Regions from separate parts of the Glaciimonas sp. OK215 genome, predicted to be linked through region 3. Evidence: predicted binding sites of a transcription regulator. Region 3 holds the regulator's gene; each other region holds the start of a gene.

Region 1 (10,560 bases), 1.1 Mb from region 3:
GCGATGACCTGCTGCAGAGTGGCCTGAATGTCCGGATCGCTTTCTTTCTGCAGCGCCTTGCTGATCAGCGGGATTTGGCCCGCATCGGCGTTCTTCATTAAGTCGGTCGCTGCCGCCATGCGCAGCTTGCTGTCGGGGGAAAACAGTTTGAGGCCTGAAAGCGCGCCTTCGACTGCGGCGCGCAGACGGTTGTTGACGCTGATGCCTTCGGCGTCGTCCGGGGTCGGTCCGGCCTGATCGGTGGCGGGATTGAGTGCCGGGTTATCGGTCTTGCTGTCATCGACGATCAGGACCTCGCCGTTCGGTCTGGCATACAGCGCATCGGTATGCAAGGCGTTGAGTATCTTCAGTGCGTCGTCGTTGGCGAGCGCGGCGATCTGGTTGACCGCGGCGATGCGGGCGTCGGGGCTGTCGCCGGCCAGCGGCTTGAGCAGCGCCGCATCGATGGCAGCGTGTGCCAGCATGGTTTGCAGGCACATACTTGCAATGAGAAGGATTTTTCTTGAGATGTTCATTAGTCTGTTTGCCACCGGTTGATGCTAACTGATACGTTTTCCACTGCGTGGATGCAAGCCGTTGGCTGAAGGACTGCTTCAGCCAACGGCAGCCGCTTACATTCTTTGCTTCGCCAAAGAATGTAAGCAAAGGACGCAACGCAACAGCACTGCTGCGGCGAGCCTCAGAGTTTTTGCTTGCCTTCGTTACCCGCGATATACGGGCTCCAGGGTTGCGCACGGATGGTGGTCTTGGTCTTGTTGACGACGTTGAACTGGCCGTCAGCCTTGATTTCGCCGATCATCACTGGTTTGTGCAGATGGTGGTTGGTGGCGTCCATTTCCAATTCGTAGCCTGACGGGGCCTTGAATTTCTGCCCGGACATCGCTGCAATCACTTTGTCGGTATCGGTCGATTTGGCTTTTTCCACCGCTTGCTTCCACATGTAGATACCGACATACGTTGCTTCCATCGGATCGTTAGTCACTACGGTGCTGGCGTTAGGCAGTTTCTTGGCAAGTGCGTAGGCTTTCCATTTTTTGATGAAGGCGGCGTTAGTCGGATTTTTGACGGATTCAAAGTAATTCCATGCGGCCAGATGCCCAACCAGCGGTTTCGCATCGACCCCGCGCAGTTCTTCTTCGCCGACCGAGAAGGCGACCACCGGAACATCGGTGGATTTCAAGCCGGCATTGCCCAGCTCTTTGTAGAACGGCACGTTGGAATCGCCGTTAATGGTCGAGATCACCGCCGTCTTGCCGCCGCCGGAGAACTTCTTGATGTTGGCAACGATGGTTTGATAGTCGGAATGGCCGAACGGTGTGTAAACCTCGTCGATGTCGCTGTCCTTGACACCTTTGCTATGCAGGAAGGCGCGCAGAATCTTGTTGGTGGTGCGCGGGTACACATAGTCGGTTCCCAGCAGCACAAAGCGCTTGGCGCCGCCGCCTTCTTTCGACATCAGGTATTCGGTGGCTGGAATGGCTTGCTGGTTTGGGGCCGCGCCAGTGTAGAAGACATTTTTCTCGAGTTCTTCGCCTTCATACTGCACCGGATAGAACAACAGGCTGTTGAGCTCTTTAAAGACCGGCAGCGCTGACTTGCGCGATACCGAAGTCCAGCAGCCGAACACCACGGAAACCTTGTCCTGCGAGATCAGTTGACGCGCTTTTTCAGCGAATAGCGGCCAGTTGGAGGCCGGGTCAACCACCACCGGCTCCAGTTGTTTACCCATGACGCCGCCGTTGGCATTGATTTCGGCGATGGTCATCAAGGCAACATCTTTCAACGAAGTCTCTGAAATTGCCATGGTGCCGGACAGCGAGTGCAGAATCCCGACTTTGATGGTGTCGGCGGCAAAGGCCGACGGTAGCCAGGATCCGGCAGCAAGTGCAAAAGCGCCTAGCGCGGTGGCTTTCAAAACGGTGCGACGTGACATGATTTAATCCCCCTGAAGTGTCGTGCGTAAATATGAGAGTTCGATCGCTAACTTGGCTAACCACGCAACTGCTTTAGCAGAATGCATGCCAATCGCATGGACCGCTCTTTGCAAGGGTTTCAGGCTTGTCGAATCACTATTTGATGAATCGTCAGGTTATGCAGGCTACCGATGCTTGTTTCGGGTGCAACCTCGACTTGTCAGGGCACCAAGGCGCACCGGTTTAGTGCGGAAGGGGTTGATTTGGAGGCGTGAGGACGCTGAAGGCAGGCGCAAATAAAAAAGACGCCATAGGCGTCAATCGGACGCAACACCGAGTGCACGGCGTTGACGGGGGTATTTCGCGACGGATTAAGACGTCGTCAAAAAGCTCAGCGCAGAAATATCCGATTCATGATCTGCGTTACCGGATAGGCAACCAGGGTCTGGATGACAGGTGGCAAGTCGAGTGGCCGCATCATCATTTTGATGGTCATATCGGCGCGTAGATGGGTGCGCACGGTGGTGTTCATCACCGCGTTGATCGCTTTTAGCCGTACCGGGTCGTCGGCATGCTCAGGTGAGCGAAATCTGAGCACATGGCGTAACGCACATGCGATATCTTCGGCTTTCATTTCCAGCGTGCGGCGGCGCAAGGCCCCGAAGATATGACGGCGGCTGAGGCCTTCTTTTTGGCGCAGACGGCGGAAATAGCGGAAGAAATGTTTGTAATGATTGACTTCATCGTTTGCGATCCGATTGGTCAGGTCTCGCAATACCGGTTCGTCGGTGCTGCGCGCCAGTGCCTGATAGAAGGTGGCGGTGCCGGTTTCGACGACGCAACGCGCAACCATTTCAAGCGCCTTGCTGGGTTCGAGTAGTTCGACTTTGCAATAACGCGAGTATTCTTCCAGAAAATCGTCATAGGCAAGTTGCCAGTCGAACTCCGGCCAGACATGCGCGAGGTAGGCGCGCAGCGCCTGACCGTGCTGTAACTCTTCGACTTCCCAATGGTTGGTTAACCAGTCCGCGATTTCCGGATCGTCGCCGTAGTAGGCAATGAGGTTGTGCGTATAGAGATCCGAGCCGCTTTCGACGAACGATGCGCACGCTACCAGATAGAACAGATTCTCATCGGATTGCAGTCTGGCAACATCAATTTTCGAAAACTCCAGATCGGCAATGGTCCAGTGCGGCGCGCGGTCGTGTTCTTGATATTCTTCGTCCTCGCGGGGTTTATTCATGATCAATCTCTCCAAGCAAGTTAGTGATACTGATACATAATGAAAGCGCATGAATGTTTTCAATGCTGCAAGTAGGACGAAAGCTATTACATTTGGTTCATATTTTCCATTTCACAACGTCAACATATCCCATTCCACAACGTCAACACTACACCATCGCGGCGCGCTGCGTAATTTGTGGCAGCATGCTAGGATGGTTTTTCCATTCTCCAGCCGAACACCAAGTGAGGTCAGCAATGCCTGAAACCAACACTCAGAACAGTCAGAACGATAACGTTGAATACCGTGGTTATGTCATCGTTGCGCAGCCTGCTCAGGGCCATGACGATCTTTGGCACGATGGTTATCAAATTTTCAAAGGCGGCACCCAGGTAGCCAGCCGTAACAATACCGAAAGTGCGCACACCAGCCGTGAAACGGCACGCGACAGCAGCCTGGATTTTGCCAAAATTGAAATTGATAATCTGGTTGCGCTAACCGAGTAGAGGAATCGACACGGCGCAACAGAAGATCCGAGCGTATTTCATGAACCGGAGATGAGCATGAACCAGCCAGCCTTCCTTGACGTGCAAGCGATCAGCTTCGAGCACCGGACGCCGACTCCGGTGCCGGTGGAAGATCCGCCATCGCCCGGCCCGGGGCCGACTCCGGAACAGGATCCGGTGCCGGGTCAGCATCCAAGCCGGGGCCGGAGAGCTGGTCGATAGCGTAAGCCGGCCGGTGAGACGCTGATTGATCAGTTAGAGCGATGGGCCTGCCCGAGCTTTCTTTCCAGCCGGCTTTGGACGCGTTCAAAACAAATGCTCAAGCACCAGTAAATCGCGGCCGCAGCCAGGTAAAGCGGCAATGGCCGAAAATTAACGGCGATGATTTCCTTGGTTGCCAGCATCAATTCTGTCACCGTGATGACCGACACCAGCGAAGTGTCTTTAATTAAACTGATTAACGTATTGCTCATGGATGGCACGGCGATCCGTATCGCTTGCGGCACCACGATATAGCGCAGGGTTTGCCAGTAGGTCAAGCCGATGCTGTAACTTGCCGCCCATTGGCCTTTGTGGACACCGATAATGGCGCCGCGCAGACTTTCTGAAAGGTAAGCCGCCGCATTCAGGCTTAATGCCAGGACGCCGGCTGTCAGCGGCGAAAAATTGATGCCGACACTAGGCAGTCCATAATAGATCACGAAAATCTGCACCAGCAGCGGTGTGCCGCGCATCAGGCTGACATAGATAGTGGCGGGCCACTGGCACGCGCGTGACGGCAGAATCCGTGCCACTGCCAGCGGAAAACCAAGCAGCAAGCCGCCCAGCATCGATGCCAGCGCAAATATCAAGGTGTAGCCGACGCCTTTGATCAAGGTCGGCATCGCCTGCTGCAGTAATTCCAGTAATTCCATAATGTCTCTATTAAAAAATATCCCCGCACGGCGAGTCGGGCGGGGATAGTTGTTGCTGATCAGGAAGACATTCTAAAGCAGCTAGGCTGTTGAAGCATTACCAATACTGTCATTCCGCTGGCATTACTTGGCGGTCGGTGCCTTGCTGACATCGATGCCGAACCACTTGAACGATACTTGCTTGAAGCTACCGTCTTTCAGGATTTCGTCAATCGCCTTATCCAGCGCGGCCTGGAATTTAGGGTTGCCTTTTTGGAATGGAATGCCGATTTTATCGATGTTGCCGATCGGCGCACCGGCTTTCAACGGCAGTTTGGTGTTTTTCAGCAAATAACCGACCAGCAAACTGTCGTTCAATGCCGCGTCTATGCGGCCGCTGGCCAGGTCTGACAGGTACTCCGGCGAGCCAGGATAAGTTTTGATATCAATGCCAGGGACGCTTTTCGCTTTCTGCTCGAAGTTGGTGCCTTGGCCGAGTCCCAGCTTTTTGCCCTTTAAATCCTCCAGGCTGGCGAAGTTGCGCGTCTCGTCCTTGCGGATGATCAGCTGCGCACTGGAGATGGTGTACGGAACGGAAAAATCGAACGCCTTCTGACGCTCGTCCGTAATGCCGACCTGATTGATGATGACATCGTATTTGCCAGCGCCCAGTCCGGCCAGAATGCCGCTCCATTCAGTGGTGGTGAATTCGGTCTTGACGCCCAGTTTGGCGGCGATCAGGTTGGCGACATCGACCTCAAAACCGGTCAGCTGGCCATTTTTCGGATCCTTGAAGTTGAACGGCGGGTAGTTGCCTTCCATCGCCACTTTCAAGGTGCCACGCGCTTTGACCGTATCCAGCAGGTCGGCGGCGAAGGCGCTGACGGCGAGGCTGGAGATCAGCACTGCAGCGGCGATTTTGGTCAGTTTGGACAATGTTGTTGAGGCCATTTTTTATCCTTCGGTCAGGGTTTGTTTTTGATAAAACGTTGCATTGGCTATATTAAGCGTTCTGTCCGGGGAATGTGAAGTAATGGTTTTGTTGTTGGATAGTTGCTTATTTTTTTATCCGGGAAAGTAAAACTTTCCCGTCATTGTTGGCCGTTGCTATTTTTGCTGAGCCAGATTCAGCGTCAACGCTTCAAACCGGCGGTATAGCGCGGCGACTTCCGGGTTCCAATGCTGTAGCGCTTGATACTGCCGCGCGACGGTTGCCATGTCGCCGCGCGCGATGGGCCCGGTCAATGCAGCTGCAGGCCCCAGCCTGAAGGCATTCTCCGCGCTTTCGCAGAGCAGCGGTTCGATCAGCCGTAACGCAACCTCGGGCGCCAAGCCAGCTTCCACATAGGCCTGACGGGCGACGTCGATCAGCGTCACCAGATAGTTCGAAGCGAACACCGCTGCTGCGTGATACAGAATTTTGTTGTCGCGCTGGATGCCGACGCAGTGCGCGCCTATGGCCTCGAAGGCCGGGCTCAGCACGGCGAGGGCCGCAGCGTCGCCTTCGCTGCCGCAGTAAGTGCCGGCGAAGTTGCGGACGACCTGCTGCGGATCGGCAAAGCTGCGGATGGGATGGATGCTGGCGACTGCCGCGCCTTGTTCGGTAGCTGCTGTCAGGGCTTGCGACGACAACGCGCCGCTGCAATGAAAAACAATGCTGTTGCCGGTGAGTTTTCCGCTGGCGGCAAGCGCTGCGCAACAGGCGACGATTTGGTCGTCACTCGCTGCGATCAGGTAAACATCGGCGTGCCGCAGTTCCGCGTAAGCGGTTACTGCGCTGCCGCCGCCAATGAAGTCGCACGCTTGCCGGGCGCTGCTGCGCGAGCGATTCAGGACATCCAGCAGGCGCAAGGTGCGATGCTCGGTCCACAGCCGCGCCAGTGTTTTTCCGAGCTTGCCGCAACCGATCACGCTGAGTGTCGGCAGGATGCCGGCATCCTGCCCGCATTCATCGTCGCAATTGCTTAGTTGTCCAGCTGCTCCAGTGCTTCCTGCTGTTCCAGCCATTCCGCCTCCAGTTGTGTCAGTTCCTTGGCGTAAAACGCCTGGTCGGTCAACAGCGTTGTCAGTTCCTTCTTTTTGTCTTTGTCGTAGATTTCAGGATCGGCCAGGCGCGTATCGACTACCGCTTTCTGCGCGCTGCGTTTGGTCATTTGTTCGTCCAGACGCTTGATGCGCGATTCGATAGGCTTCTTCAGTGCGGCCAGTTTTTGCCGGGCGTCGGCTTCCAGACGTTTTTGTTCACGGCGGTCGGCACTATCGACCGGCGCAGCAGCCGGTGCCACCGCACTGGCAATTTTGGTCTTTTCGGTGGCTTTCGGCAGCGCGCTATCGCTCGCGTTGTTCTTTGCCGCCAGTTTAGTCTTGAATAGCCAGTCCTTGTAGTCGTCCAGATCGCCGTCGAACGGCTGCACCTTGCCATCGGCAACGATGATGAACTGGTCGGTGGTCGCACGCAGCAGGTGACGATCATGCGATACCAGTACCAGCGTGCCCTCGAACTGCGCCAGCGCCATGGTCAACGCTTCCCGGGTTTCCAGGTCCAGATGGTTGGTCGGTTCATCCAGCAGCAGCAGGTTAGGGCGTTGCCAGACGATCAGCGCCAGCGCCAGGCGGGCTTTTTCGCCCCCGGAAAACGGTGCGATAGAGCTGGTCACCATCGGGCCGTTGAAGTTGAAACTGCCGAGGAAGTTGCGCAGTTCCTGTTCGCGCGTGGTCGGCGCAATTTTTGCCAGATGCCACAGCGGCGACTCGTCGTGACGCAGCATTTCAACCTGATGCTGAGCAAAGTAACCGATCGACAGGCCTTTACCGAACTGGGCGTCGCCGCGCAGCGGTTTCAGTTCTTCAGCGATGGTTTTGATGAAGGTCGATTTACCGGCGCCGTTGACGCCGAGCAATCCGATCCGCTGGCCGATTTGCAAGGAAAAATTGATGCCGGCGACCACGACTTTTTCGGTGACTTCGTGGCTGGTCGCGCTTTCGGTGCGATAGCCGGCGCTCACATCTTCCATCACCAGCAGCGGATTCGGCGCGCTCAGCGGCTCGCGGAATTCGAACGAGAATTCCGCCGCGGCGCGCAACGGCGCCAGTTCTTCCATCTTGGCCAATGCCTTCATCCGGCTTTGCGCCTGACGCGCCTTGCTGGCCTGCGCCTTGAAGCGGTTGATGAAGGACTCCAGATGCGCACGCTGGCGGGTCTGTTTTTCGAGTGCGCCGGCCGCCAGGATCATTTGCGCAGCGCGTTGCCGTTCGAACGACGAATAATTCCCGGAATAACGTTTCAATTTACGTTCGTCGATATGCACGATGACATTCACCACGCCATCCAGAAAGTCGCGGTCATGCGAGATGATGATGAGTGTGCCGGGATAACGTTTCAGCCAGTCTTCCAGCCAGATGATTGCGTCCAGGTCCAGATGGTTGGTCGGTTCATCGAGCAGCAACAAATCGGATGGACACATCAGCGCCTGCGCCAAATTCAAACGCATACGCCAACCGCCGGAAAAGCTGGCGACAGGCTGCTGCATTTGCGACAGCGAGAAGCCGAGGCCGGTCAGCAATTGTTCACCGCGCGAGCGCACGGTGTAGGCGTCGGCGTCGGCCAGCGCGCTGTACAGTTCACCAATCAGCGTGCCGTTCGCGGCGCTTTCCGGTTCGCTTTCGAGGAAGGCCAATTCGTCTTCGAGGCGGCGCAGGGTGACATCGCCGTCAATGGCGTATTCCAGCGCCGGGCGATCGAGTGCCGGGGTTTCCTGGGCGACGTAGGCCATGCGCCATTTGGAAGGGAAGTCGATTTCGCCGGCATCTGCGTGCAATTCGCCGCGCAGTAGTCCGAACAGGCTGGATTTACCGGCGCCGTTGGCGCCGATCAGGCCGATCTTGTCGCCGGGATTGAGGGTGACCTCGACTTTGTCGAGCAGCGGCTTGATGCCGCGCATCATTGAAACTTGTTGAAAACGTATCATTAAAATTAACTATTGGAAATGCGTTGGGGATGCAAAATTGCGGGTGGTTTTCTATTGACACGAAGCAGGCCACCTTGTTGTTACGGTAATTGATCTGCCGTGATCAAAAACACCATGTCGTCGCCGGCGCTGGTCGATACCCAGGTCAATTCCAGGTTCGGGAAGGCGGCTTCGGCAAATGCACGTTCATTACCGATTTCGACGATCAACACACCCTTCTTGGTCAGGCGCTGTTTGGCACCGGCGACAATTGTACGCACTAAATCCATGCCATCTGCACCGCCGGCCAAAGCGATCTGCGGTTCAGCCAGATATTCCTTTGGCAATTTGTCCATCGAGCCGGCATTGACGTACGGCGGATTGGTGACGATCAGGTCGTATTTTTTGTCCGGGACCTTGGCATACACATCGGATTCGATCAGCGTAATCCGGTCTTGCAACTCGTAGTCGTCAACGTTGCGGCGCGCCACGGCGAGTGCGTCGGCCGAGATGTCGGCAGTGTCGACATGGGCGTTGCCAAAGGCGTCGGCCAGCATGATAGGCAAGCAACCGGAGCCGGTGCACAGCTCAAGGATGTTGGTGATGGCAGCTGGATCCTGTACCCACGGCGAAAAGAAGTCCGGAATCAGTTCGGCGATGAAGGAGCGCGGCACGATGACCCGTTCATCGACATAAAAGCGGTAATCGCCGAGCCAGGCTTCGTGGGTGATGTAGGCGGCGGGCACGCGTCCGGTACTGCGCTTTTCGATCACGTTCAATACGGCATCGATTTCCTGCGGTAATAAACGCGCGTCAAAAAACGGTTCGATTTTATCCAGCGGCAGTTTCAATGTGTGCAGGATCAGGTAAGCAGCTTCGTCCAGCGCATTGTTGCTGCCGTGGCCAAAGAACAGTTCTTCGGTATTAAAACGGGTCACGGCGTAGCGCAGCAAGTCGCGGATGGTGGAGAAAGAATTGGGTGTCATGGCGCGGATTATAGATGGTACGAGAAGAGGTGGCGAGGTTGCGGGAAGTCGGGAGTGACATTCAGGCAACTAAGTCGAGCAAGGAGTCGAGCAACCGGGAATTGCTTGTCTTTGCGCGACTCAGACAAAACGTGATGCAAAAGAGCGATGCCGAAAACGGTTTATGGCAGCAAATTCTCCAGCGTCCGACGGTAAATATTTTTCAGTGGATCGATGAAACGCACTTCAATGTGCTCGTCGATTTTGTGGATACTGCCGTTAGGCGGTCCGAATTCGATGACCTGCGGGCAGATCTGCGCAATGAAGCGGCCATCCGAGGTGCCGCCCGTGGTCGATAATTCGGTCTCGATCCCGGTTTCCGCTTTGATCGCGGCGGCCAGCGCGTTGCTCAGGTCGCCGCGCGGCGTCAGGAATGGCCGGCCGCCGACAGTCCAGGCCAGCGTGTACTCAAAACCATGTTTATCCAGAATCGCATGGACGCGCTGCTGCAAGCCTTCCACCGTGCTGGCAGTCGAAAAGCGGAAATTGAAATCGATCACCACTTCGCCTGGAATCACGTTCGAGGCACCGGTCCCGCCGTGGATGTTCGACATTTGCCACGACGTCGGTAAATAATATTCGTTGGCCTCATCCCATTTCTCGGCTGCCAGTTCGGCCAACGCAGGGGCTGCCAGGTGGATCGGATTTTTGGCCAGTTGCGGGTAGGCGATGTGGCCCTGTATGCCTTTGACGATGAGCTTGCCGGACATGGTGCCGCGGCGGCCGTTTTTGATCACGTCGCCGAGTTCGCCGCTGGACGTCGGTTCGCCGACGATGCAGTAATCAAGCTGTTCACCGCGCGCCTTCAATTTTTCGCAGACCACCACCGTACCGTCGGTGGCCGGGCCTTCTTCGTCGCTGGTAATCAAAAAGCCGATCGAGCCGGAGTGATCCGGATTGGCCTGCGTGAATTCTTCAACAGCCACCACCATCGCGGCAATCGAGGTTTTCATGTCGGCCGCGCCGCGACCGTACAATTTCCCGTCGCGATGGCTGGGCAGGAACGGGTCGGATTGCCATTGTTCGCGCGGGCCGGTCGGCACCACATCGGTGT
Region 2 (10,560 bases), 2.7 Mb from region 3:
CGTTCTCGCCGTTCCTGAACGACGCGATGGTCGACTACGTCACGCAAGCGCGCGACTTCATCGCCGCGGGTGAAAACCTGAAGGCGGCACAGTTGCTCAACAGCACGGTGGGGAAGCACCTGCCGCGCATCATGAAATTCTGTAACTACCGGTATCTGACGACGCTGCCGCCGAAGGAACAGCATCAGGTCGCGTTCCACGTCGATCAGATCCTGGCGCTCAAGCCGGAAACCTATCTGAACCAGATGTCGCAGATCAGCTGTTCGCTGAAATTCATCAACGGCGAACTCGACGAGTACACGACCCCGTCGGATGTACGGAAGCTCGCCGCGTACGTTGCCAATACCGAATTCGCGACGATCCCGAACGCCGGCCACTTCCTCGATCTCGAAGGCCGCGAGCAGCTAAACCACGTGCGGACGGAAATCCTCGGCTTCTTCGGCCCGGCTGCCGTGGCGCGCCCGAACGACGTCACGTGCGTTGCGGCGCCGTCCGACGCGCTCTTCCAGACGATGTCCTGACACGAGGCAGCCCATGCGTATTTGCCCAACAAATCAATCAGGAAATCTGCCATGAACATTGTTTCAAGTCTCGCCATCGCTGCACCGTGGGTCGTCTGGAGCGCTTATTGGGCCGCCAAATCCAGGCAAGTGAAAAAGACGATGCGCGAAGAAGGATCGATCCCGCGCAGGTTTCAGATGATCTTGCTGTCCAGCGGATGTGCACTGCTGGTCCTGCCCACGCCGAGCGCCGCCGGACTCGCGTTCGACGCATCCGCGTTAGGGGCGCTTCAGTCGGCCGGGTTCGCGCTCATCGTCGCCGGGCTCGTCTTTTCGGCCTGGGCGCGGCGGTGCCTGGGCACGAACTGGAGCGTACCGGTCACGCTCAAGGAAGGGCACGAACTCGTGCGCAGCGGCCCGTACACGTTCGTGCGTCACCCGCTGTATTCGGGTTGCCTGCTGGCGATTGCCGGGTCGGCCATCATCAACGGCGAGTGGCGCGGCGCGCTCGGCTTCGCGCTGATCTTCGCCTCGCTGACATACAAGATACGCGTCGAGGAAACCTGGCTCACCGCGCATTTCGGCGAGCCGTATACGCGCTATCGGAGCGAGGTCGCCGCGCTGATTCCCGGCATCTACTGAGATGATGCACGCCATGATCGGCCCGGCCGACGACGGAATGGCTTATGGCATTTGGAGAGATTCTCAATAGAAGTCTGTTTTGTCGAATATTCCTCCGCTATTTCCGGATTTATCCGACATACATTCTTGCCGGCGATTTCTATGATGAAAATTTTTGTCGCGCCTTGCCATGACTGCGTCAGCGGATGCTTGTTCTGCGAGGCAGGGTTGGCTTAATTGGCGCTGGGGGCAGGTATGAAAGCAAGGAAACTGGTTGTGGCGTGCAGCGGGGTTTTCCTGGCTGGTGCTTTGGGCGGCGGATATGCAGCCAGCATTAACGGCGGCGTCATTGACTTGCGCAAAGCCGTCGTCATCGAACAAGGCCCGAAGCCTGCAGCCGTGAAAGCAGATGGCGGCGCCATGCCAAATTACTACGTGGGAATGGCGAAGGAGGAGCAGCACTATTGGGTTTGGAAAGTGCTGCAGTTCGATGCAATACACGGTCGACCATCAGTTAGTGAACCCGGGGCGCGTCGGCTACGGCATCGTACGGCGCGCACCTGATAAAGAACTTTCGGAAAATTCTGACATCCCGTCGCAAGAGGTACAGCTAAAGTAAAAGGCCTATTTCTCGTATGCATTGCCAAGGAAATTATTTCCATATGCCCACGATGCTCACTCCGGACGGCGCGTCCTGGAATGGTACGGGAGCCGTTCACCGGAAAATCCCGGATGAATAGGCAGTGAAACAGGACGAGCGCAGGACGAGCGATTGATACGGAAAATATTTTTTATATTAGGACTTACACAAAATTGTCCCGGCAACGAGTTTGTCAAAACCTGCCGACGAAGACAGTACGGATGGTGCGGCAAGGACGGCTAGGAGGCGTAATGCTGCTGGGGCGGTTTTGCGTAAGTCCTCCTTCACGATAAATGAATGACATGCGGAAATGCGGAGATATGGAATGAAACTTCGGGATGATCAATGGCAAAAACTGGAACCACTCCTGATCGGAAAACAGAGCGACCCTGGCGTCAGTGCCAAAAACAATCGGTTGTTTATCGAAGCAGTATTCTGGATTGTGTTGGATAACGGCTCGTGGTGCAATCTACCGGTTCAGTTCGGCAAATGGAATGCGGCCTACATGCGTTTCCGGCGCTGGAATGAATGCGATTTTTGGCGCCAACTGGCACAAAGCAAGTTTGAAGATCAGGAATTGCGGCTGATGCTGGAGCAGGTTGTAAGCTACGGCGATCTGTATACCCGACGTATCGAGCAAAGGTCGCTAAGGAAAGCCAAAAAGATGATTTATAACGCGACAATAAACGCGGCGAAAAGCCTCGAGTCCGTTAAGCGCTCGCCATTATCGTTGGATGAATCGACATTACATTGGGTCGGGTTGGTCATGCCGTAGTTTTAATGCACAAATAAAATGTAGCGCGCAATAGCTTGATTCCCCCGCAAAATCAGGACACTGGCTGACGATCAACATCGCTGGCCACGACACGTTCCGGGCAGTCGCCATCGTGCATCATTGCATCACTTTGACAATCATCCCGATCGCGACCAAGGCCGCGACGAGCCACAATCCCTGTTGCAGGCGGGGGCCGGACAAATGGTCGGCCCCCGCGTATGTCACTCCAACCAGCGCCACAGCTCAGTTTGCATGACCACTAACAGCGCTTGAATCCACGCCGGTGGCCGACCCGGGGCGGTCACGGCGAGCGCGGTGGCGACGCTGGTCGTCCTTCACGGCGGATAGCCACCAGCGGAGTATTCGACTGGGCTGCTCAAATAAGTCACTGCATGACCAACCGCAACATTCATCGTTGCTCGACCGCCGTATTTTGTGCGCGGGGCGAGAGTGTATTTCGGCTGCCGGGAAGAGGGATGTTCCCTGGCGTTACGTTACATGTAACGTGCGAATCACAATTTAACGAAATTTAACAAATGAATTTGGATCGATGTGGATGCCGTTAGTGCTTGATTTTTAAGGGGATTAATTGATTTTCTATCGGCGTTAAAAAAAGGGACATCACTTTTTTTGGGGTATTACCGCTTGGCATGTTCTTTGCGAAAGAAAGCCAGACCAAGTTGTTATTTACATTCCCTAAACCGAGTTACCCAAAAAAGGAAAATCACTATGAGCGCATTACAAAACAGAAATCTGGTCGCGGCATCGTTGTTGTTGACTGCATTGCTGACTGGTTGTGCCGGCGGCGGCGGTACGTTTGGCAGCAGGCTGGGTGGCGGCACCGGCGGTGCAACCGGCGTCGTTATTGCTGGTGCAGGTGGCGGTGCCGGCGGTGCAACAGGCGGTGCTACCGGTGGTGTTACCGGCGGTGCAACAGGTGGTGCAACAGGCGGTGCTACCGGTGGTGTTACCGGTGGTGTTACCGGCGGTGCAACAGGTGGTGTTACCGGCGGTGCTACCGGCGGTGCAACAGGTGGTGTTACCGGCGGCGCAACAGGCGGTACAACAGGTGGTGCAACAGGCGGCACTACTGGCGGTGTCGGGGGTGTAGCAGGCGATCTCGGTGGCCTGGTAACCAATGTCGATCAGGTGGTGGGCCAGGCCGGCAATGCAGTGCAGAGCGTCGGCCACCTGGTGACCGACTTGGGTAGTAGCGGGCCGCTTGCTGCGTTAGGACCGGTCACAGGCGTGGTCGGCGGTCTGGTGACGGGTCTCGGCAGCGACGTCACACAATTGGCTTCGGGCTTGACTGCCGGATTGACAACCGGGGCGATTTTGCCGATCACGCAAGCGGTTGGTGGCGCGGTCGCGCCGGTGGCCGGAGTGCTCGACAGCGCCTTGGCACCGGTCTTGACCCCGGTTTTGGCGCCTGTCGCAGGACTGGCCAGTGGTGTGTTGACGCCTGTGGCTAATGTTTTGGCGCCTGTGACTAAACCTTTGGACCCTGTTTTGGAACCTGTCGGCGCACTGGTCGGTGGTATTGCGGCGCCTGTGGCTGGCGCTTTGGCGCCTGTGACTAAAACTTTGGCGCCTGTTTTGACGCCGGTCGGGGGACTGCTCAATGGCGTCGAGGGAGCGCTCGCTCCTGCTTTACCTGTTCTGAAACCAATCATAGGCGCGGTCGATGCATTGCTGGGTGTCCCACCACCAAAATAAACAGCTGTTCCATGAGCAAAAAACCTTGGGTGTCGCCAAGGTTTTTTGCGTGAGAGCCACATCATCGCAACGGGAATTATGTCAGAGCCGTTATGGAATTCAACCGGCTATCCCTATCAACCGAGGATTCTCACCGCAGCGGTATTCGACCTCCGAAACAGAATACCCGCAAGACTTTGAGCTGCTGCCGTGACGCGCCTGGTGTGCCGTGCACAGCACGAATGACGCGCGGCGTTACACGCACAATTTGTCCCGTTTCTTGCGGTGAATGCTGCCAGAGTATTTTTAATTGAGGTACGTATTTTCATTTTAACGACAGGAAATTTCCTACATTCTTTTGGGATAGTTCCGATGCTTATCCAAGGCCAAGTATTGGATCATATGGACCGGACGCCAAAGGAAATTTATAGCGAAGCTTATTTGATGGTCATTTTCACGAGGAACGGACTATCGATCATTCCGACCCCGAAGAAGTTTCCGCCTGTGGCCGCCAGGTCAGCGGCCGCATTCTGCTTTGATGCAATCTGATCCCGGTCCTTGCAATGGCTTCAGGGGATTTCCGGACGGCAGGGCGACCAGGTTGCGAAAAGGCGCTTAAGTTAAATTTCTGTAGACAGATTTTTGGAGTACTGCATGGGTAAAGTTTTGATTGTCGATGACCATCCCGTCATCCGGCTGGCGGTGCGCACGTTGCTGGAGCGTGAGGGGCACGACGTGGTTGCCGAAACCAACAATGGCATTGATGCATTGAGTCTGGCCAGAAAACTGATGCCCAATTTGATCGTCCTGGATCTCACCCTTCCTCAACTTGACGGGATGGAGGTCATCGCACGTTTCAAGGCGCTCGACATTCCGATGCGTGTGCTGGTTCTTACCTCCCATAGCCCGCTCCATTTTGCCTTCCGCTGCAAGATGGCCGGTGCAGCCGGTTTTGTGTGGAAGCAAGGCGATCTGATGGAACTGATCGATGCTGCCAAGGCCGTCATGTCGGGCTACACCTATTTTCCCAACCTTGCTGTGCAGACTCCCCGATTCGGTCGCGGCGAGTTTAAAGAAACCGAACAACTGGCGAGCCTGTCCAACCGCGAAATAATGGTGCTTCAAAGCCTGGCGCAAGGGATGTTGAACAAGGACATCGCAGATCGCATGCTGATTAGTGAAAAAACGGTGAGTACCTATAAAACCCGGTTGTTGCTCAAGCTGAATATGAGTTCGCTGCTCGAATTGATCGAATTCGCCAAACGCAACGGGGTCGGCAACGAGAAATGATGTATTCCCTCTTCCGGTATTTAGGGTTGCTAGGGATACTGAGCTTGTTTGCGATCACTACCCGGGCGGAAGATGGTGATGGAAAGTCCCTGCAATTGCTTGGTCGCTCCACCATAGAACATCTTGATTTTCAGTTGTCTGGAAACGACTGGCGCTGGTTGGGGCGCAAACGCGCACTTGTACTCGGCGCGACAGCTCCCGATTATCCGCCCTTCGACATCAGCATCAGCGGCCGCGACTATGAAGGCATCACCGCAGACTATATGGCGATCCTGGCCAAAATGATGGGGGTCAAGGTCAGCGTGCGGCGTTTTGCAACACAACAGGCCGCGTTGAATGCTTTGGCGAATGGGCAAATCGATCTGTTAGGCACCTCGAGCAATGCCGATACCTACGATAACCGTTTCGTCCTTTCTTCTGCCTATACAACCGATCGTCCGGTACTGGTTACCCGCATTGATGAGCGGCGCGAGGTGGTACAAGGGGCCGGTCTGCGTTTGGCGATTGTTGCCAACTATCGCTCCCTGGACGCGGTCAATCAGTTTTATCCCGAGGCGCAGCTGAAAGTCTATCAAAGCTATCCGAAAGCCATTGCGGCAGTGGCATTTGGCCACGCCGATATATTTCTCGGTGATGCTGTCTCGGCAAATTACCTGATTGCCAAAAGCTACTTCAATAACCTTCAGTTGTCGAACTTCATCCCATTCGGAAGTAGCGGCTTCAGTTTTGTGATGCGCAGGCAGGATGCGCATTTGTTGCGGAGCATAAATACTGTGCTCGGCGCGATCCCGCAAGATGAAAGCCACCTGATTTTACGCCGCTGGAGTTTGGGCAGTGTGGCGTATCTGTCAGATACAAAACTGGATCTTACCCCGCGTGAACGGCATTGGCTGGAACAGCATCGCAAAATCCATGTTTTAGTCAACGGACTATATGCGCCAATTACCTTTTTCGATGACGAAGGCAGGTTTATGGGCATCACTGCGGACATATTGCGACTGATCCGGTTGCGTACCGGACTGGATTTCGAAGTGTCGCGCATCCATTCAGCCGAAGAGATTGTCACGCAGGTTCGGCAGGAAAAAGGGGATCTGGTCGGTGCGCTCAGCATCAGTGAGGAGCCTCAGGATGGGCTTGCTTTTACGCGCCCCTATCTGGTCAATTCCTTTGTTTTGGTGGCGCGCAATGGCAAAAACGCGCCTGCCAGCATGGAGGATATGAAAGATCGCTCGCTGGCGCTTCCACGAGACAATCAGCTGATATCCATGTTACGTCAGAAATATCCCCGTGTTCGCCTGGTACTCGTTGGCAATGCCGTTGATGGCCTCGAGAAACTGGTTCGGGGTAGCGTCGACGGTGCAATTGTTGCGCAGGTTGGCGCAAACTATTTCATTAATCGAAATTTTAGAAACGACCTGCACATTGCCGCTGTTGTGGGGGACGTACCTGCGCGTATTGCCTTTGGCGTGCGTCATGGCGCGCCGGAGTTGCTGTCGATTCTCGATAAAGCGCTGTTGAGCATCCCTCCGGAAGAACTGGCGATGCTGGCTAGCCGATGGCGCAGCAATGCAGATGTCACTGTCAATACGTGGAACACCTACCGCAGCCATATTTACCAGATTATCGGCGTGGCGCTGTTGCTTGTCATCGGGTTTGTCGTGTGGGTTGGCTATTTGCGCCGTCAGATATCACATCGCAAGCTCGCTGAACGCGCCTTGGGCGATCAATTGGAGTTCATGCACGCCTTGATTGACGGCACTCCCAATCCGATTTATGTGCGGGATAGCAATGGCAGACTCATCTTATGCAATCGCGCGTATCTGGATTTCTTTGGTGTGGAACGTCAGCAAGTGATGGACAAAACCTTGCAAGAAGCAGTCATCGGCACCAGCGAGTCCGAAGAAAAATACCATCGTCTGCATCAGGAAACGATGCAAACAGGCCGCAGGATTTTTCGGGATGACGAGATCCAGGCGCGCGGCAGCGTGTTTCGTATCTATCACTGGATCTTGCCTTACAAGGATTCCACGGGGAATCTGGTCGGGATTATCGGCGGCTGGCTTGACATCACGGAACGGGAGCGCCTGGTACAGGAATTGCAGCAATCCAAGGAGCTGGCCGATGAAGCCAGCCAGGCGAAGAGTACGTTCCTGGCAACCATGAGCCACGAAATACGGACTCCGATGAACGCCATTATCGGCATGCTCGAACTCGCGCTCAAATATGCCGATCAGGGGCGTTGGGAACGTTCATCGATTGAGGTCGCATATAGTTCGGCGCACGCTCTGCTGGACCTGATCGGCGATATTCTGGATATCGCCAAGATAGAGTCGGGCAAACTCGACCTGTTTCCACAACGCTCAAATATCCGCGAACTGATTGAGTCGGTGGTGCGCGTGTTTGACGGCCTGGCCCGGAAAAAGGGCTTGCAGTTACGCCTGCAAATCGATTCGCAGATTCAAGGCGAGGTACTGATCGACCCTCAGCGCTTCAAGCAGATCGCTTTTAATTTGATAGGAAACGCCATCAAATTTACCGATCAGGGACAGATCATCGTTCGGCTGGAGGGCGTCATGCTGGAGCCGGAACGCCTTCTCGTTCGATTCAGCGTCGAGGATAGCGGTATTGGCATCAGCCCGGCAAGCCAGGAAAAGCTTTTCTCCCCGTTTTCTCAAGCGCAGACAACTAAAAGCAATGCACGTTCGGGAACCGGATTGGGGCTGGTGATCAGTCGCAAGCTGGTGGAAATGATGGGCGGGCAATTACATCTTTCCAGCGAACTGGGATTGGGGACGCTGATTCTGGTGACGTTTTCGGTGTCGGTGCTGCACCCTGTCGCTGTGGTGGCAATCCCGGCGATTGCAGGATTTGACGACCTGAAGAATTTCAGGATGTTGCGTGTGCTGGTAGTGGACGATCACGCACCAAATCGCATGGTTATCACACAGCAACTGCAGTTCCTCGGGCATGAAGTCGCGGTTGCTCAGGATGGCGAAACGGCCTTGAAATTGTGGACTCCGGGCATTTTTGATTTGATTATCACCGATTGCAATATGCCGATTGTCAATGGCTACGAGTTGGCCCGGAAAATTCGCATAGCCGAACAAGCCAATCCGGAAATCGCGCAATCCACAATATTCGGTTTTACGGCCAACGCACAAGCCGAAGAGATTGTGCGTTGCCGGGAAGCCGGAATGAATGACTGTCTGTTTAAACCGATTGGCCTGGAGATGCTGCGCGATCGCCTGGCGCTGGTGGATACCAGCCGTGCGCCGGCGAGCGTTGACGGTGACGGGAAAATCCTGGCGCTGGCAACGGACGCCAAAATATTCGACAGGGAAACGCTGGACATGCTCACGGGTGGCAATGCGGCGATTGCCGAAGACCTGTTGCGAGAAATGATTAAATCCAATCAGCAGGATCTTTCCCAAATAAATCACCATTTGCAGGATGCCGAATGGGGCGGCATTCTGGATGTGGCGCACAGAGTGAAAGGTGGCGCGCGGATCACCAAGGCCGATTCACTTATCGCCGCGTGCACTGTGCTGGAAAGCGCTTGTCATGAACCGGTAAATGAGGTTGACGTAGTTGAGAAGGTAGAGGCGGTGTGTACGGAAATACGCAAGCTTGAAGCCGTACTCAGCGAGGAATTGTCACTGCTAGGAACGCTCCCGCAATAAGAAAGACGGCCGGCGCGCTCCGGCATACGGGGATTTTGCCGGAGCTGCGTGACGCGTCCCATGATTCGGCCTCATCGCCCATTTTGGCAGCCAAGATACATTCAGGCCAAAGCAGGAAAATTCTATGCATGTCATGGATATTCCGCATCGCTAACCAGATATTTCCGACATACATGGTAGGCACTTCCCCACAAAATTACCGGCATTGAAACTTGTTGAATGATGTGATGAAGACTATTGCCGATTTGCCGATTCTCGTTGTCGAAGATCATCCGCTGCAAAGAAAAGTTCTCTCCGATCTGCTGCGTCGATTGGGATGTCGCGCGGTCGTCGTTGCGAATGACGGCATCGAGGCGATGGTGCTGCTGGCACGCCAGCCTGTTGACGTGATTTTTTGCGACATCAACATGCCGTATATGGATGGCGCTCAGTTCGCCGTTGCGCAGGGTGCGTTGGCGCGCAGAACCGGGCAAACCTTACCGATACTCGTCTGGCTGAGTTCGCAGGACAAGGACGTGCTGGATACGCATGTATTGCTGGCGCATGCCGCAGGATTCCCGAGGGTTCATGCGTACAGCAAGTCGCTGACTACGGATGACGCTTCACAGCTATTGGCAAATGCCCTGGCTGTGGTCAATGGCATGGTGCGTGAATGAGTAGCGCGACCGTATTCGGCGGTAGCGTGGACGATGCCCTCGTCACATTCGTCGTTGCCCGACAGCGGTGTTTTTGTGCGCGGGATGAGGAAGTGTAATTCCGCTACCGAGAAGAGGGATGTTCTCTGGCGTTACGTTACATGTAACGTGCGAATCACAATTTGACGAATTTTAACAAATGAAATCGGGTCTATGCGGATTCCGTTAGTGCTTGATTCTAAAGAGAATTAATTGGTTTTCTAAAGACGTTAAAAATGCTGACGTCACTTTCTTTTTGCGTGTGCTGCATGGCATGTTCTTTGCTGAATGAATCCTGCCGGATAACGGTCGTTCACATTTATACAAAGGGATATGATCATGCGTTTTCAAAAAATTCTTCTTGCTGGCTTGATGGCGGCCGCGTCGGCCGGTTCCTTCGCCGCCGATACCGCTGAACTTAAAATCACCGGCACCATCACGCCGGCAGCTTGCGTACCAAATTTTGGCGGAGGGGGCGTTGTCGATTTCGGCAAAATCGCCTCGCAGAGCCTTTCTCTCACTGCGGTAACCGAGCTTCCCAGCAAGACGGTGGCATACACAATCACGTGTGACGCAGCAACGAAAACGGCTTTCATTTTCACGGACAATCGTGCCGGCACTGCCAGTAGCGCTGACGTAAATGTGTTCGGTCTGGGTAAATCGGGTGCCTCGAGCGACAAAAAAA
Region 3 (10,560 bases):
AAAATATTCTGAGTGGCGGCGATACGTCGGTCACTGATTTTTTCAGAGAGAAAACTGCTGCGCCATTGAGTGTGAAATTCCTGCCTATGGTGAAGCAAATTACCGATCGTAACGGTGTCTCGGCGCAATACAACGCGACCATGGGATTGGTTGGCAAAACAGGTCTGGTGCCAGGACAAGCTGCGACGGTTGAAGGTTATGTCACGCAACGTGCGCTGGATGGCTTGTTTTACATGATAGGCGAGGAAGAAAAGGCGATTCGTCGCGATCCGATTGGTACCGGCAGTGCGATTATCGGCAAGGTATTCGGTGCGATGAAGCAATGATGGACTGAATCGGGGCCATATTTGTCGGGCTGATCGGACCATCAAACATTACGCCCGCAAATGACTTCCACCAATAACAAAGGGCGCATTGACTGCGCCCTTGCTCATTTGTCAGTATAGAATTTTCTCAATCAGTTTATTGAGCGGATTCTTGCGTTGACGGGTTCAGAGAACCGCTACCATCACGTCGCTGCGACCGGTAATTCCTCGGGCAGATGCTTAATCGCGTCGTGTTGGTGGTTTTGCATTTTGTCCTTATATTTGATCACTTGACGATCGAGCTTGTCGATCAGTAAATCAATGGCAGCGTAAAGGTCATGCGCAATGCTCTCGGCATGCAGGTCTTTGCCTTTAACGCGCAGATTAATTTCAGCTTTTTGGCGTTTTTCTTTCTCGGTGATTTTGTCGATTGTCAGGATCACACTGATATCGATGACCTGATCGAAGTGGCGTTTGATACGCTCCAGTTTGTTTTGCACGTGTTCGCGAATGGCGGGAGTTACGTCGAGGTGATGCCCACTAATTGTGAAGTTCATACAGCGCTCCTATCAAATGTGTCGTTGGCGGTTCGGACTCCGGGTGATCAACTCACGCTGAATCGATCAGTCAGAACACAACGACGGTTGTGCAAACAAGCAAACAGCTACAGAGATTTGCGCAAATTAACCGGCGGAATTCTTAATGCTTCGCGATATTTTGCGACAGTACGGCGAGCTACAACCATACCTTGTTCCGCGAGCATATCGGCAATCTTGCTGTCAGAGAAAGGACTTTTAGAATCTTCCGCTCCTATGAGTTGTTTGATTAACGCCCGTATCGCCGTTGAGGAAGCCTCTCCACCTGCCTCCGTAGCAACATGGCTACCGAAGAAATACTTTAATTCGAACATCCCATGGGGGGTGAGCATGTATTTCTGAGTGGTTACGCGAGAAATGGTGCTCTCGTGTAAACCTAGTGTATCAGCTATTTCGCGCAACACAAGAGGCCGCATGGCGACTGCGCCATGCGAAAAAAAGTTGCGTTGGCGTTCTACAATTGCCTGGGCGACACGCAAAATTGTATCGAAGCGCTGCCGCATGTTCTTGATCAGCCATTTGGCCTCCTGCAATTGCGAATTGAGCGATCCTTCGCCCTTACTTTGTTTGAGGATGTTGGCGTAAAGTGCGTTGACGCGCAGTCTTGGCATAACGTCATTGTTGAGCATCACCTGCCAGCCATTCTTGGCCCGTCTGACAATCACGTCTGGCACCACGTAGTCCGAGGTGTTGCCGGCGAAGGTAGCGCCTGGATGCGGATTGCATTGCTTGATCACCACCTGCGCTTCGCGCAAATCTTCGTCATCGCAATCCAGCGCTTTCTTGATTTTATTGAAATCGCGCTGGGCAAATAAGGTCAGATAATCTTGCACAATTGTCAGCGCCAGACGGCGGGTGACAAAAGGGATCTTGGGAAAAGCCTTAATTTGCAGTGCCAGACATTCAGAGGCGTCGCGGGCGCCGACTCCGGTCGGATCGAAGCTTTGGACCATCTTCAATGCCGTCAATAGTTCTTCGACTTCGATCTCCAACTGCTCGGGCAGACGCGCGTAAATATCCTCCAGCGTTTCCTCCAGATAGCCATTCTCGTCAAGTGCATCAATGATCAATTCAATGAGCGCACGGTCGCGTTGCTGGTCCACCGCTTCACGCATCTGCTCCAGTAAATGCTCGCGTAGAGTCGATTCGTGTGCTTCCAGTTGGGGCCTTGCATCCTCGTCGTCCGGTGCCTTGGCGCTACGGGCGACGTCGTCAAAACTCCATTCGCTATCACCGCCGCCGTCAACGTTTTCCTGACTGTTTTCGCCGGCTTCCTGAACTTCGCCGCCAGCTTCCGGTTCGGTTGGCGAGCTGCTGACTTCGCTGTCGCCAGTCGGCGCATCCATGGTTGATGCGGTGCCGCTGATGGCACCGTCGGCCAATAACCGGACCGAGTTGTCGAGCGGATCGTCGAGGCGTTCCAGTAGCGGATTATCAGAGAGGATCTGTTCCAGTTCCTGGTGCAGCTCCAGCGTCGATAACTGCAGCAACCGTATGGATTGTTGCAGTTGCGGGGTCAGCGCCAGGTGTTGCGAGGTGCGGAGTTGGAGAGACTGTTTCATCGGTGCCTGGGACTCGGTTACATGCGGAAGTGTTCACCCAGATAGACCCGTCGCACTGATTCATTGGCGATGATGTCGTCCGGACTGCCGCTGGCCAGCACGCTGCCCTGGTTGATGATGTAGGCGCGATCGCAAATGCCGAGCGTTTCGCGCACGTTATGGTCGGTGATCAGGACGCCGATGCCGCGCTCTTTCAGGAAGCGGACGATGCGTTGAATTTCGATCACGGCAATCGGATCGATCCCGGCGAATGGTTCGTCCAGCAGCACGAAACGTGGATTAGTCGCCAGCGCCCGGGCGATTTCGACGCGCCGCCGTTCACCGCCGGACAACGACAATGCCTGACTTTCGCGCAGCTTATCAATTTGCAATTCCTGCAGCAGGGATTCCAGCTTGTCCGAGATTTGTTTTTTGGTGAGGCCGCTGCCATTCGGGCGCTGCAGTTCAAGTACCGCACGGATATTATCTTCCACCGTCAGTTTACGGAATACCGATGCCTCTTGCGGCAAGTAGGACAGACCAAGCACGGCGCGTTGATGAATCGGCAAGCGCGAGATGTCGATGCCATCCAGGTCAATCGCTCCGCCATCCGATGGCACCAGGCCGACGATCATGTAGAACGAGGTCGTTTTGCCGGCGCCGTTGGGGCCGAGCAGGCCGACCACTTCGCCATTTTTTACCTTCAACGACACGTCATGCACGACCTGGCGCGCACCATAACTTTTTTGCAACCCTGTGACGATCAGCGTGCTGGAGCTAGCGGCGGTCATCTCATTTCCCCTTCGGTTGGATGACGGCTTTGATGCGCCCGGATCCTGGCTGGCTGGTGCCGGAAACATCGTTGTTGACCGAGTAGAACTCGGCCCGGCTATCGTACGAGATGAATTCGCCGTTGACGACATCGGTAGGCTTGCTGCCTTGCAGGCGTCGCATCTGGGCCTTTGAAAATAATTTGACGATTTCGGTTTTGTCATCGTATTCGATACGTTCAGCTTCGCCGTCGATCCACAGGTCAGGACCGCCGTCGCGCTTCTGGCGGAAGGTGGCAAGACCGCCTGGCGCCGCATACAGGGTGGCGAACTGGTAGCCGGATGGATCGGTGGTGACGACCACCTTGTTGGCTTTCATTACCAGTGTGCCGCGCGTCAAGACGACATTGCCGGTAAAGATCTTGATCTGCTTGACGTCATCCAGGGTGAACTGATTCGCTTCTACATTCGACGGTTTATCGGCATCGGCTTTCTCGGCGCGCGCACCCGACATCAACATCAGTTGCAATGCAAGTAGCGATAAAAAAAGAACACGTTTCATAAAAAGTCCTGAAAAAAGGATAACGTCACAAGGCATTATCTGGGTATGCGAGCGGCTTGCTTACGGTTGGCGCGGTGCCGCGCGATAGGTGCCGCGGACATTGCTCAGCAGGCGCAATTCTCGCGTCGCGTTGTTGGCATACATGCCGGTACCCGTCATTTTCGATTGGTCGATCGTGATCTCGACCGGCTTGTCGCTTTTCATGATGTCGTCGTCAGGCAACAGCAACAGGTAGTCGGACTGCAAATGGAGCTTCGAGGACTTTGCGGTTGCCGGGCGATCCGCGTTGACATTGCCATACATATTGACTTTGCTATTGTTGTCTTCGATCTTGGCGGTGTCGGAGCGCAAGGTCATTGGCGGGCTTTCTTTGTCCAGGCTGTGGATCACCGGCAGCGTTACGTCAAATGAGTCGTCGCCGGGATTGTGCGTCAGGCGCTGTCCGGAGATGTTGTAGCGCGGCTGGCCATTGACGGCCAGTTGCACATAGTTAAATTTTTCGACGTAATAGTCAGGCGCAACACGCGGCGCGCGCGGCATCATTTGCTCAGTATCTTTACGCATCACTTCCATGATCCAGAAGCTGCCCAGCGTCAGTGCCACGCACAGCGCCAGCAGCAACATGAAACGGAGGCGAAAGGTTGAACGCAGGTTTTTCATACAGCCTTCAGCACCCGGGAATGGCGCTCAAATACGGTGCCAGAGCAGCTTCATACTTGTTTTGAGCACGGAGAATCAAATCGCATACTTCACGCGCTGCGCCATGGCCGCCGCTGGCCTGTGTGACGTAGTGCACGCGCGATCTGACTTCGTGATGGCCGTTAGGAACGCTGACAGCGAAGCCGGCGCGCGCCAGAATCGGCAGGTCAATGATGTCGTCGCCAATAAAGCCGCAGCCATCCGCCGTTAGCTTGAGCTGCGCCAATAACGCCAGGAACGCGGCATGTTTGTCATGCACGCCCTGATGGACATGCGTGATACCGAGATCGCTGGCGCGACGGCTGACAATTGCCGATTGACGGGCGCTGATGATGGCGGTGGCGATGCCTGCCTGTTGCAGCAGTTTGATGCCCAGACCATCGAGCACATTGAAGCGTTTCAGCTGTTCGCCGTCAGCACCAAACAACAGGCCGCCATCAGTCAGAACGCCATCGACGTCAAAAATCATCAGCCGGACTTGCGCTGCGCGGACCAATACTTCCGCACTCGCGCCGACGGTGTTGTCGATGACAGCCATCAAATCACCTTGGCGCGGGTCAGGTCGTGGATATGCAGCGCCCCGACCAGCGTGCCGTCGAGATCCGTCACCAGCAACTGATTGATGCGGAACTTCTCCATTATCTGTACCGCGTCGACCGCCAGCTGATCCGGTCCGACGCTGCGCGGATTGGCATGCATCACATCAGCGATAGACAGCTTGGAAAAATCTTGTACGTGTTCGATCAAACGACGCAGATCGCCATCGGTAAACACGCCGACAGGATGAAATTTGTCGTCCACCACGGCGGTCATGGCGATCCCTTTGCGGGTGATTTCGAGCAATGCAGCCGATAGGGACACATCGGCGGTGACTGCCGGAATCTCGTCGCCGCTGCGCATCACATCGCGCACGTGGGTCAGCAAACGGCGGCCGAGAGCGCCGCCGGGATGGGAGCGGGCGAAATCCTCTTCGCGAAAGCCGCGCGCATCCAGCAAAGCCACCGCCAACGCGTCGCCCAGCGCCAAGGTCGCGGTAGTACTCGCGGTCGGCGCCAGATTCAGCGGGCACGCTTCTTGATCTACCTTGACGTTGAGATGGACCGTTGCCAGTTGCGCCAGTCCGGAGTCATCGTTGCCGGTCATCGCGATCAGGGTTGCGCCCATGCGTTTGACGATAGGCACTATCGCCATCAGCTCAGCGGTTTCGCCGGAGTTGGAAATGGCGATAAAAGCATCATTTTCCGTCACCATGCCAAGATCGCCATGGGCGGCTTCGGCTGGATGGATGAACAGGGCGGGGGTCCCGGTTGAGGCCAGTGTCGCCGCAATTTTGCGGGCGATGTGACCGGATTTTCCGATTCCGGAAACGACCACGCGGCCGCTGCAGTTCAGCAACAGCGCAACCGCTTGCGCAAATGGCGCATCGGCATTGTCGGAAATCCGGTGTTTCAGGGCGAGGATGGCGTCGGCTTCGATTTGCAGCGTTTGGCGTGCAAGTTCCAGCGCGCGGGTGGCGTTAAAAGATTTTGGCAAGATTTTGGCATCGGTTACACTCATCTCGAAAGTATAAACGAATTCCCAAAGCAAAAAACTTGCCAGTGTCATTCTGCTGCAATTAATCTGAGGGCGGCCTTCCAACTTAGGATGCTGTGTTGCAAAATCTCTATTTATTATGAATTAACTACGAACTGAACAAGCATGCTTTCCGGATTAGAACTTACCATTTTGTTACTTGGCTCCGCCGTGCTCGGTGTCGTGGCTTTTCGCATGTTGCACTTGCCGCCGATGTTGGGTTATCTGGCGGTCGGCATTCTGATTGGTCCCCACGCACTCGGTTTTGCCGAAGACAACGCGACGACGCACGCGCTGGCTGAATTCGGCGTGGTGTTTTTGATGTTTTCGATTGGTCTGGAATTTTCGCTGTCCAAACTGTCGGCGATGCGCCGCATCGTGTTTGGGCTGGGCATGGCGCAGGTGCTGCTGACGATAGGCGCCACCATGTTGTTCGGCTGGGTCGCCGCCTACCTCCTGCCGCAATTGACGAATATCAGCTGGCAAGCGGCGTTTGCACTGGGTGCCGCGCTGACCATGTCGTCCACCGCGATCGTCTCGAAACTCCTGACGGAGCGGCTGGAACTGGAGACCGAACATGGTCGCCGCATCATGGGTGTGCTGCTATTCCAGGACCTGGCGCTGGTGCCGTTGCTGATCATCGTCCCGGCGCTGGCAAAAGATTCCGGCAATCTGGCGGCAACGCTGGGCTGGGCCAGCGCCAAAGCGGCCATGGTCCTGGTGCTGCTGTTATTCATCGGCCAGAAATTGATCCGCGGCTGGTTCCAGATTGTGGTCAGGCGCCGCTCGCAAGAATTGTTCATGCTCAATCTGCTGCTGATCACGCTCGGTGCGGCCTGGATTACGCAGCGTGCCGGGTTGTCGCTGGCGCTTGGTGCTTTTATTGCGGGCATGCTGATTTCGGAAACCGAATACAAACATCAGGTGGAAGAGGATATCAAGTCATTCCGCGATGTCTTGCTCGGCTTGTTTTTCATTACCATCGGCATGCTGTTGAACGTGCGCCTGGTCATCGAAAACTGGTGGCTGGTATTGCTGCTGCTGAGCGGACCCGTATTGCTCAAATTTGGCCTGATTGCGGCGTTGGCGAAAGTCTTCGGCTCTTCTACCGGCGTCGCATTACGGACCGGGTTGGCGCTGGCGCAAGCGGGTGAATTCGGTTTTGTGCTGTTGAGCCAGGCTGGCGGCTTGCATCTGATGGACCCGTTGCTGATCCAGTTGATTCTGGCATCGATGGTACTGTCGATGCTGGCAGCGCCGTTCATTTTGAACAAGTCGGATGCCATTGTGATGAAGCTGTCTGCCAATGAATGGATGATGCAATCGCTGGCGTTGACCCAATTGGCGACGCGCACCATGGCGACCCAGAAGCACGTCATCATCGCCGGTTTTGGCCGCAGCGGCCAGAGTTTGGCCACGCTGCTGGAAGAGGAGGGGATCGGTTATCACGCGCTGGACCTCGATCCCGACCGTGTGATTGAAGCGCGCGCAGCCGGCGCGCATGTGTCATACGGCGACGCCTCACGCCGCGAGAGTCTGGTGGCGGCCGGTTTGCACCGGGCGGCGGCGCTGGTCATCACGTATGCCAGCACGCCATCGGCGTTGCGGGTGTTGCACCATGTGCATGAGCTGGCGCCGACGCTGCCGGTGATTGTGCGTAGTTACGATGATACCGATCTGGATAAATTGCGCGCTGCCGGTGCGGCCGAGGTGGTGCCCGAGGCACTGGAAGGCAGCCTGATGCTGGCGTCGCATGCGCTGGTGATGCTCGGGGTACCGTTGCGGCGCGTAGTACATCGGGTACAAGCCTCGCGTGACGAACGTTACGCTTCCTTGCGCGGCTATTTTCATGGCGCCGGAGACGCCACTGACTCCGAAGATCATTTGCAGGACCGACTGCATTCCGTCACTTTGCCGGAGGGCGCAAAAGCCATCGGCAAGTCGCTGGCGACGCTTGATCTGGCCAAGCTTGGAGCAGAAGTCAGCAGCGTCAGACGCGGCAAGAAGCGCATCGATATCGGCCCGGAGACGGTGTTGCAAAGCGGCGACATTGTTGTTTTACGCGGCGTTGCCGAGGGTATTTCGAAAGCGGAAGAGCGCTTGTTTACGGGGTGACAATGGGTCATGCCGACACCGACCGCAGTCGGCGCTGCTACGCGTTCAAGCCCTGACCTGATAGGCTGCACGCGTCAGGAATAGCGTGCCGGCGGCAGCGCCGGTACCGCCACAGGCGATGGCGATAGACCGCCGTTTTTATGGCGCGGCTGAGTTGTCGAGCAAGATGTCTTCAGCCGCCGCCGAGCGGCTGCCGGCGAGCGGCGGATTGCTGACGCCATGATAGGCAAACACCACCGATTCCTTGACCCTGAGGCTATTGTTTCTGCCTGCCGCGTGGAACAGGCCGCTGTGAAAGAAGACGACGTCACCCGGATTCAAGTGCAGGGAAATGCCCTGCGCAAACAAGGCTTGATTCTCTGCTACGTCCGGGCGCAGAAAGTCCAGTCCATCCATTTGTGCGGGTGCTATGTCGAAGCGATGCGAGCCTGGAATAAAACGCAGGCCGCCATTGTTCTCGGTTTCGCTATCCAGCGCCAGCCATACCGAAATCAGTTCATTGCGGGGAAACGACCAGTAGCGGATATCGCGATGCCAGCCGGTGGCGGTGCCGAAGTCCGGATGCTTGGTCATCACGCAATTGTGATGGGCCAGGGTCAGGCAGACTTGCTCGCCGAGCAGTTGCGTCAGCATCGCGACCAGGTGCGGATCGACGGCCCACTGGCGGTACGATTCATGGCGTTGATAGGCATCCCGCAAGCGGCGTGCAGTGCGGCCGCCAACGCTTTCGAGCGAACTGGGCGCGCCAGCGTAGCCGACCTCGGATTCGTATTCCAGCGGCGCCACCGCAGCGTGCAAATGTTGATTGGTAACTGCTACCATCTGTGCGCAGTCTGCGGCCGATACAAGGCCCGGCAATACCAGATAACCGTCTGTTTCAAATGCCGCGATCTGCGTTGCAGAAAGTGGGTTCTTGCTGTTCATCACGACGTCCCTATGGTTGGAAGACCTGCGCAATACGCTAAAAAGCAGGATGGATGCGCGCTGCACCTGTCCGCCCTGCTTATTATCCTCTTGCGCGGTCTATTTATATTTTCTCTAACAATGGTGCCAGATATTTTCCGGTAACGCTGTTCGGATTCTTCGCCACATCTTCCGGCGTCCCGGTCGCAATAATCAGGCCGCCTCCAGCGCCACCTTCCGGACCCAGGTCAACCAGCCAGTCGGCGGTCTTGATGACGTCCAGATTGTGTTCGATGATGACCACGGTGTTACCCTGATCGCGCAGGCGATGGATCACCTTCAGCAACAGATCGATATCGTGGAAGTGCAGGCCGGTGGTCGGCTCATCCAGAATGTACAGCGTGCGACCGGTATCGCGCTTGGACAATTCCAGCGACAGCTTGACGCGTTGCGCTTCGCCGCCGGACAGCGTAGTAGCACTTTGGCCGAGGCGGATATAACCCAGGCCGACATCCAGCAGCGTCTGCAATTTGCGGGCGATAACCGGCACCGGCTTGAAGAATTCATGCGCTTCTTCGACCGTCATTCCCAGCACCTGGGTGATGTTCATGCCCTTGTATTGAACTTCCAGGGTTTCGCGGTTATAGCGTTTGCCGTGACAGACATCGCACGGCACATAGACGTCCGGCAAGAAATGCATTTCGACCTTGATCACGCCGTCGCCCTGGCAGGCTTCGCAGCGGCCGCCTTTGACGTTGAACGAAAACCGTCCGGCACTGTAGCCGCGTTCTTTCGCCATCGGCACGCCGGAAAACAAATCGCGGATCGGCGTGAACAAGCCGGTGTACGTCGCCGGATTTGAACGTGGAGTACGACCGATCGGTGCCTGGTCAACCGAAATCACCTTGTCGAAATGTTCCAGTCCGCTGATCGATTCATGCGCTGCCGGTTCGGCTTGGGAGCCGTACAAATGGCGCGCCGCCGCGTGATACAGCGTGTCGTTGACCAGCGTCGATTTGCCCGAGCCGGAGACGCCGGTGACGCAGGTCAGCAAACCGACCGGCAATGTCATCGTGACGTGTTTCAGGTTGTTGCCGCTGGCGCCGGCGATGATGAATTGCTTGTCCTGATTGGCTGCGGTGCGCTTTTTTGGCACGGCAATCTTGAGTGAGCCATTCAGATATTTGGCGGTCAGTGATTTTTTGCTTTTGAGGATTTCCGAAAGAGGTCCCTGGGCAATGATTTCACCACCGTGAACGCCGGCGCCGAGGCCCATGTCGACCACATAATCGGCCGTGCGGATGGCATCTTCATCGTGTTCAACCACCAGCACGCTGTTGCCGATATCGCGCAGATGACGCAGCGTTTCGATCAGTCTGTCGTTGTCGCGCTGATGCAAACCGATGGACGGCTCATCGAGGACATACATGACGCCGGTCAGGCCCGAGCCGATCTGCGATGCCAGGCGGATACGCTGCGCCTCGCCGCCGGACAACG

Evidence for each region. Region 3 encodes sigma-54, which starts transcription at its own class of promoters, with help from an activator protein. Its sites were predicted from a motif close to TGGCANGNAANCTGCTTT; they were not measured.
Region 1: a site for sigma-54 is predicted at 2,007-2,024, ahead of urtA (urea ABC transporter substrate-binding protein). Genes of this name have one in related genera too.
Region 2: a site for sigma-54 is predicted at 3,183-3,200, ahead of AC3CHX_RS08220 (collagen-like triple helix repeat-containing protein). Genes of this name have one in related genera too.

The regions. Positions count from the first base shown of each region.
Region 1 is NZ_CM173544.1:4,399,266-4,409,825, reverse strand. It holds gene urtB (urea ABC transporter permease subunit UrtB) at 1-515, opposite strand, end outside; gene urtA (urea ABC transporter substrate-binding protein) at 680-1,933, opposite strand; gene AC3CHX_RS20390 (ferritin-like domain-containing protein) at 2,305-3,156, opposite strand; gene AC3CHX_RS20385 (yippee-like protein) at 3,210-3,641, shown strand; gene AC3CHX_RS20380 (hypothetical protein) at 3,699-3,863, shown strand; gene AC3CHX_RS20375 (amino acid ABC transporter permease) at 3,893-4,555, opposite strand; gene AC3CHX_RS20370 (cystine ABC transporter substrate-binding protein) at 4,679-5,485, opposite strand; gene AC3CHX_RS20365 (Rossmann-like and DUF2520 domain-containing protein) at 5,642-6,541, opposite strand; gene AC3CHX_RS20360 (ATP-binding cassette domain-containing protein) at 6,499-8,502, opposite strand; gene prmB (50S ribosomal protein L3 N(5)-glutamine methyltransferase) at 8,583-9,467, opposite strand; gene dapE (succinyl-diaminopimelate desuccinylase) at 9,629-10,560, opposite strand, start outside.
Region 2 is NZ_CM173544.1:1,812,930-1,823,489, forward strand. It holds gene AC3CHX_RS08200 (alpha/beta fold hydrolase) at 1-521, shown strand, start outside; gene AC3CHX_RS08205 (methyltransferase family protein) at 573-1,142, shown strand; gene AC3CHX_RS08210 (hypothetical protein) at 1,377-1,685, shown strand; gene AC3CHX_RS08215 (transposase) at 2,087-2,536, shown strand; gene AC3CHX_RS08220 (collagen-like triple helix repeat-containing protein) at 3,266-4,252, shown strand; gene AC3CHX_RS08225 (response regulator) at 4,886-5,521, shown strand; gene AC3CHX_RS08230 (transporter substrate-binding domain-containing protein) at 5,518-9,201, shown strand; gene AC3CHX_RS08235 (response regulator) at 9,429-9,857, shown strand; gene AC3CHX_RS08240 (DUF1120 domain-containing protein) at 10,215-10,560, shown strand, end outside.
Region 3 is NZ_CM173544.1:5,508,778-5,519,337, reverse strand. It holds gene AC3CHX_RS25445 (DUF4197 domain-containing protein) at 1-326, shown strand, start outside; gene hpf (ribosome hibernation-promoting factor, HPF/YfiA family) at 509-862, opposite strand; gene AC3CHX_RS25435 (RNA polymerase factor sigma-54) at 970-2,463, opposite strand; gene lptB (LPS export ABC transporter ATP-binding protein) at 2,481-3,233, opposite strand; gene lptA (lipopolysaccharide transport periplasmic protein LptA) at 3,235-3,774, opposite strand; gene lptC (LPS export ABC transporter periplasmic protein LptC) at 3,835-4,434, opposite strand; gene AC3CHX_RS25415 (KdsC family phosphatase) at 4,442-5,011, opposite strand; gene AC3CHX_RS25410 (KpsF/GutQ family sugar-phosphate isomerase) at 5,011-6,030, opposite strand; gene AC3CHX_RS25405 (monovalent cation:proton antiporter family protein) at 6,172-8,160, shown strand; gene AC3CHX_RS25400 (phytanoyl-CoA dioxygenase family protein) at 8,299-9,084, opposite strand; gene uvrA (excinuclease ABC subunit UvrA) at 9,188-10,560, opposite strand, start outside.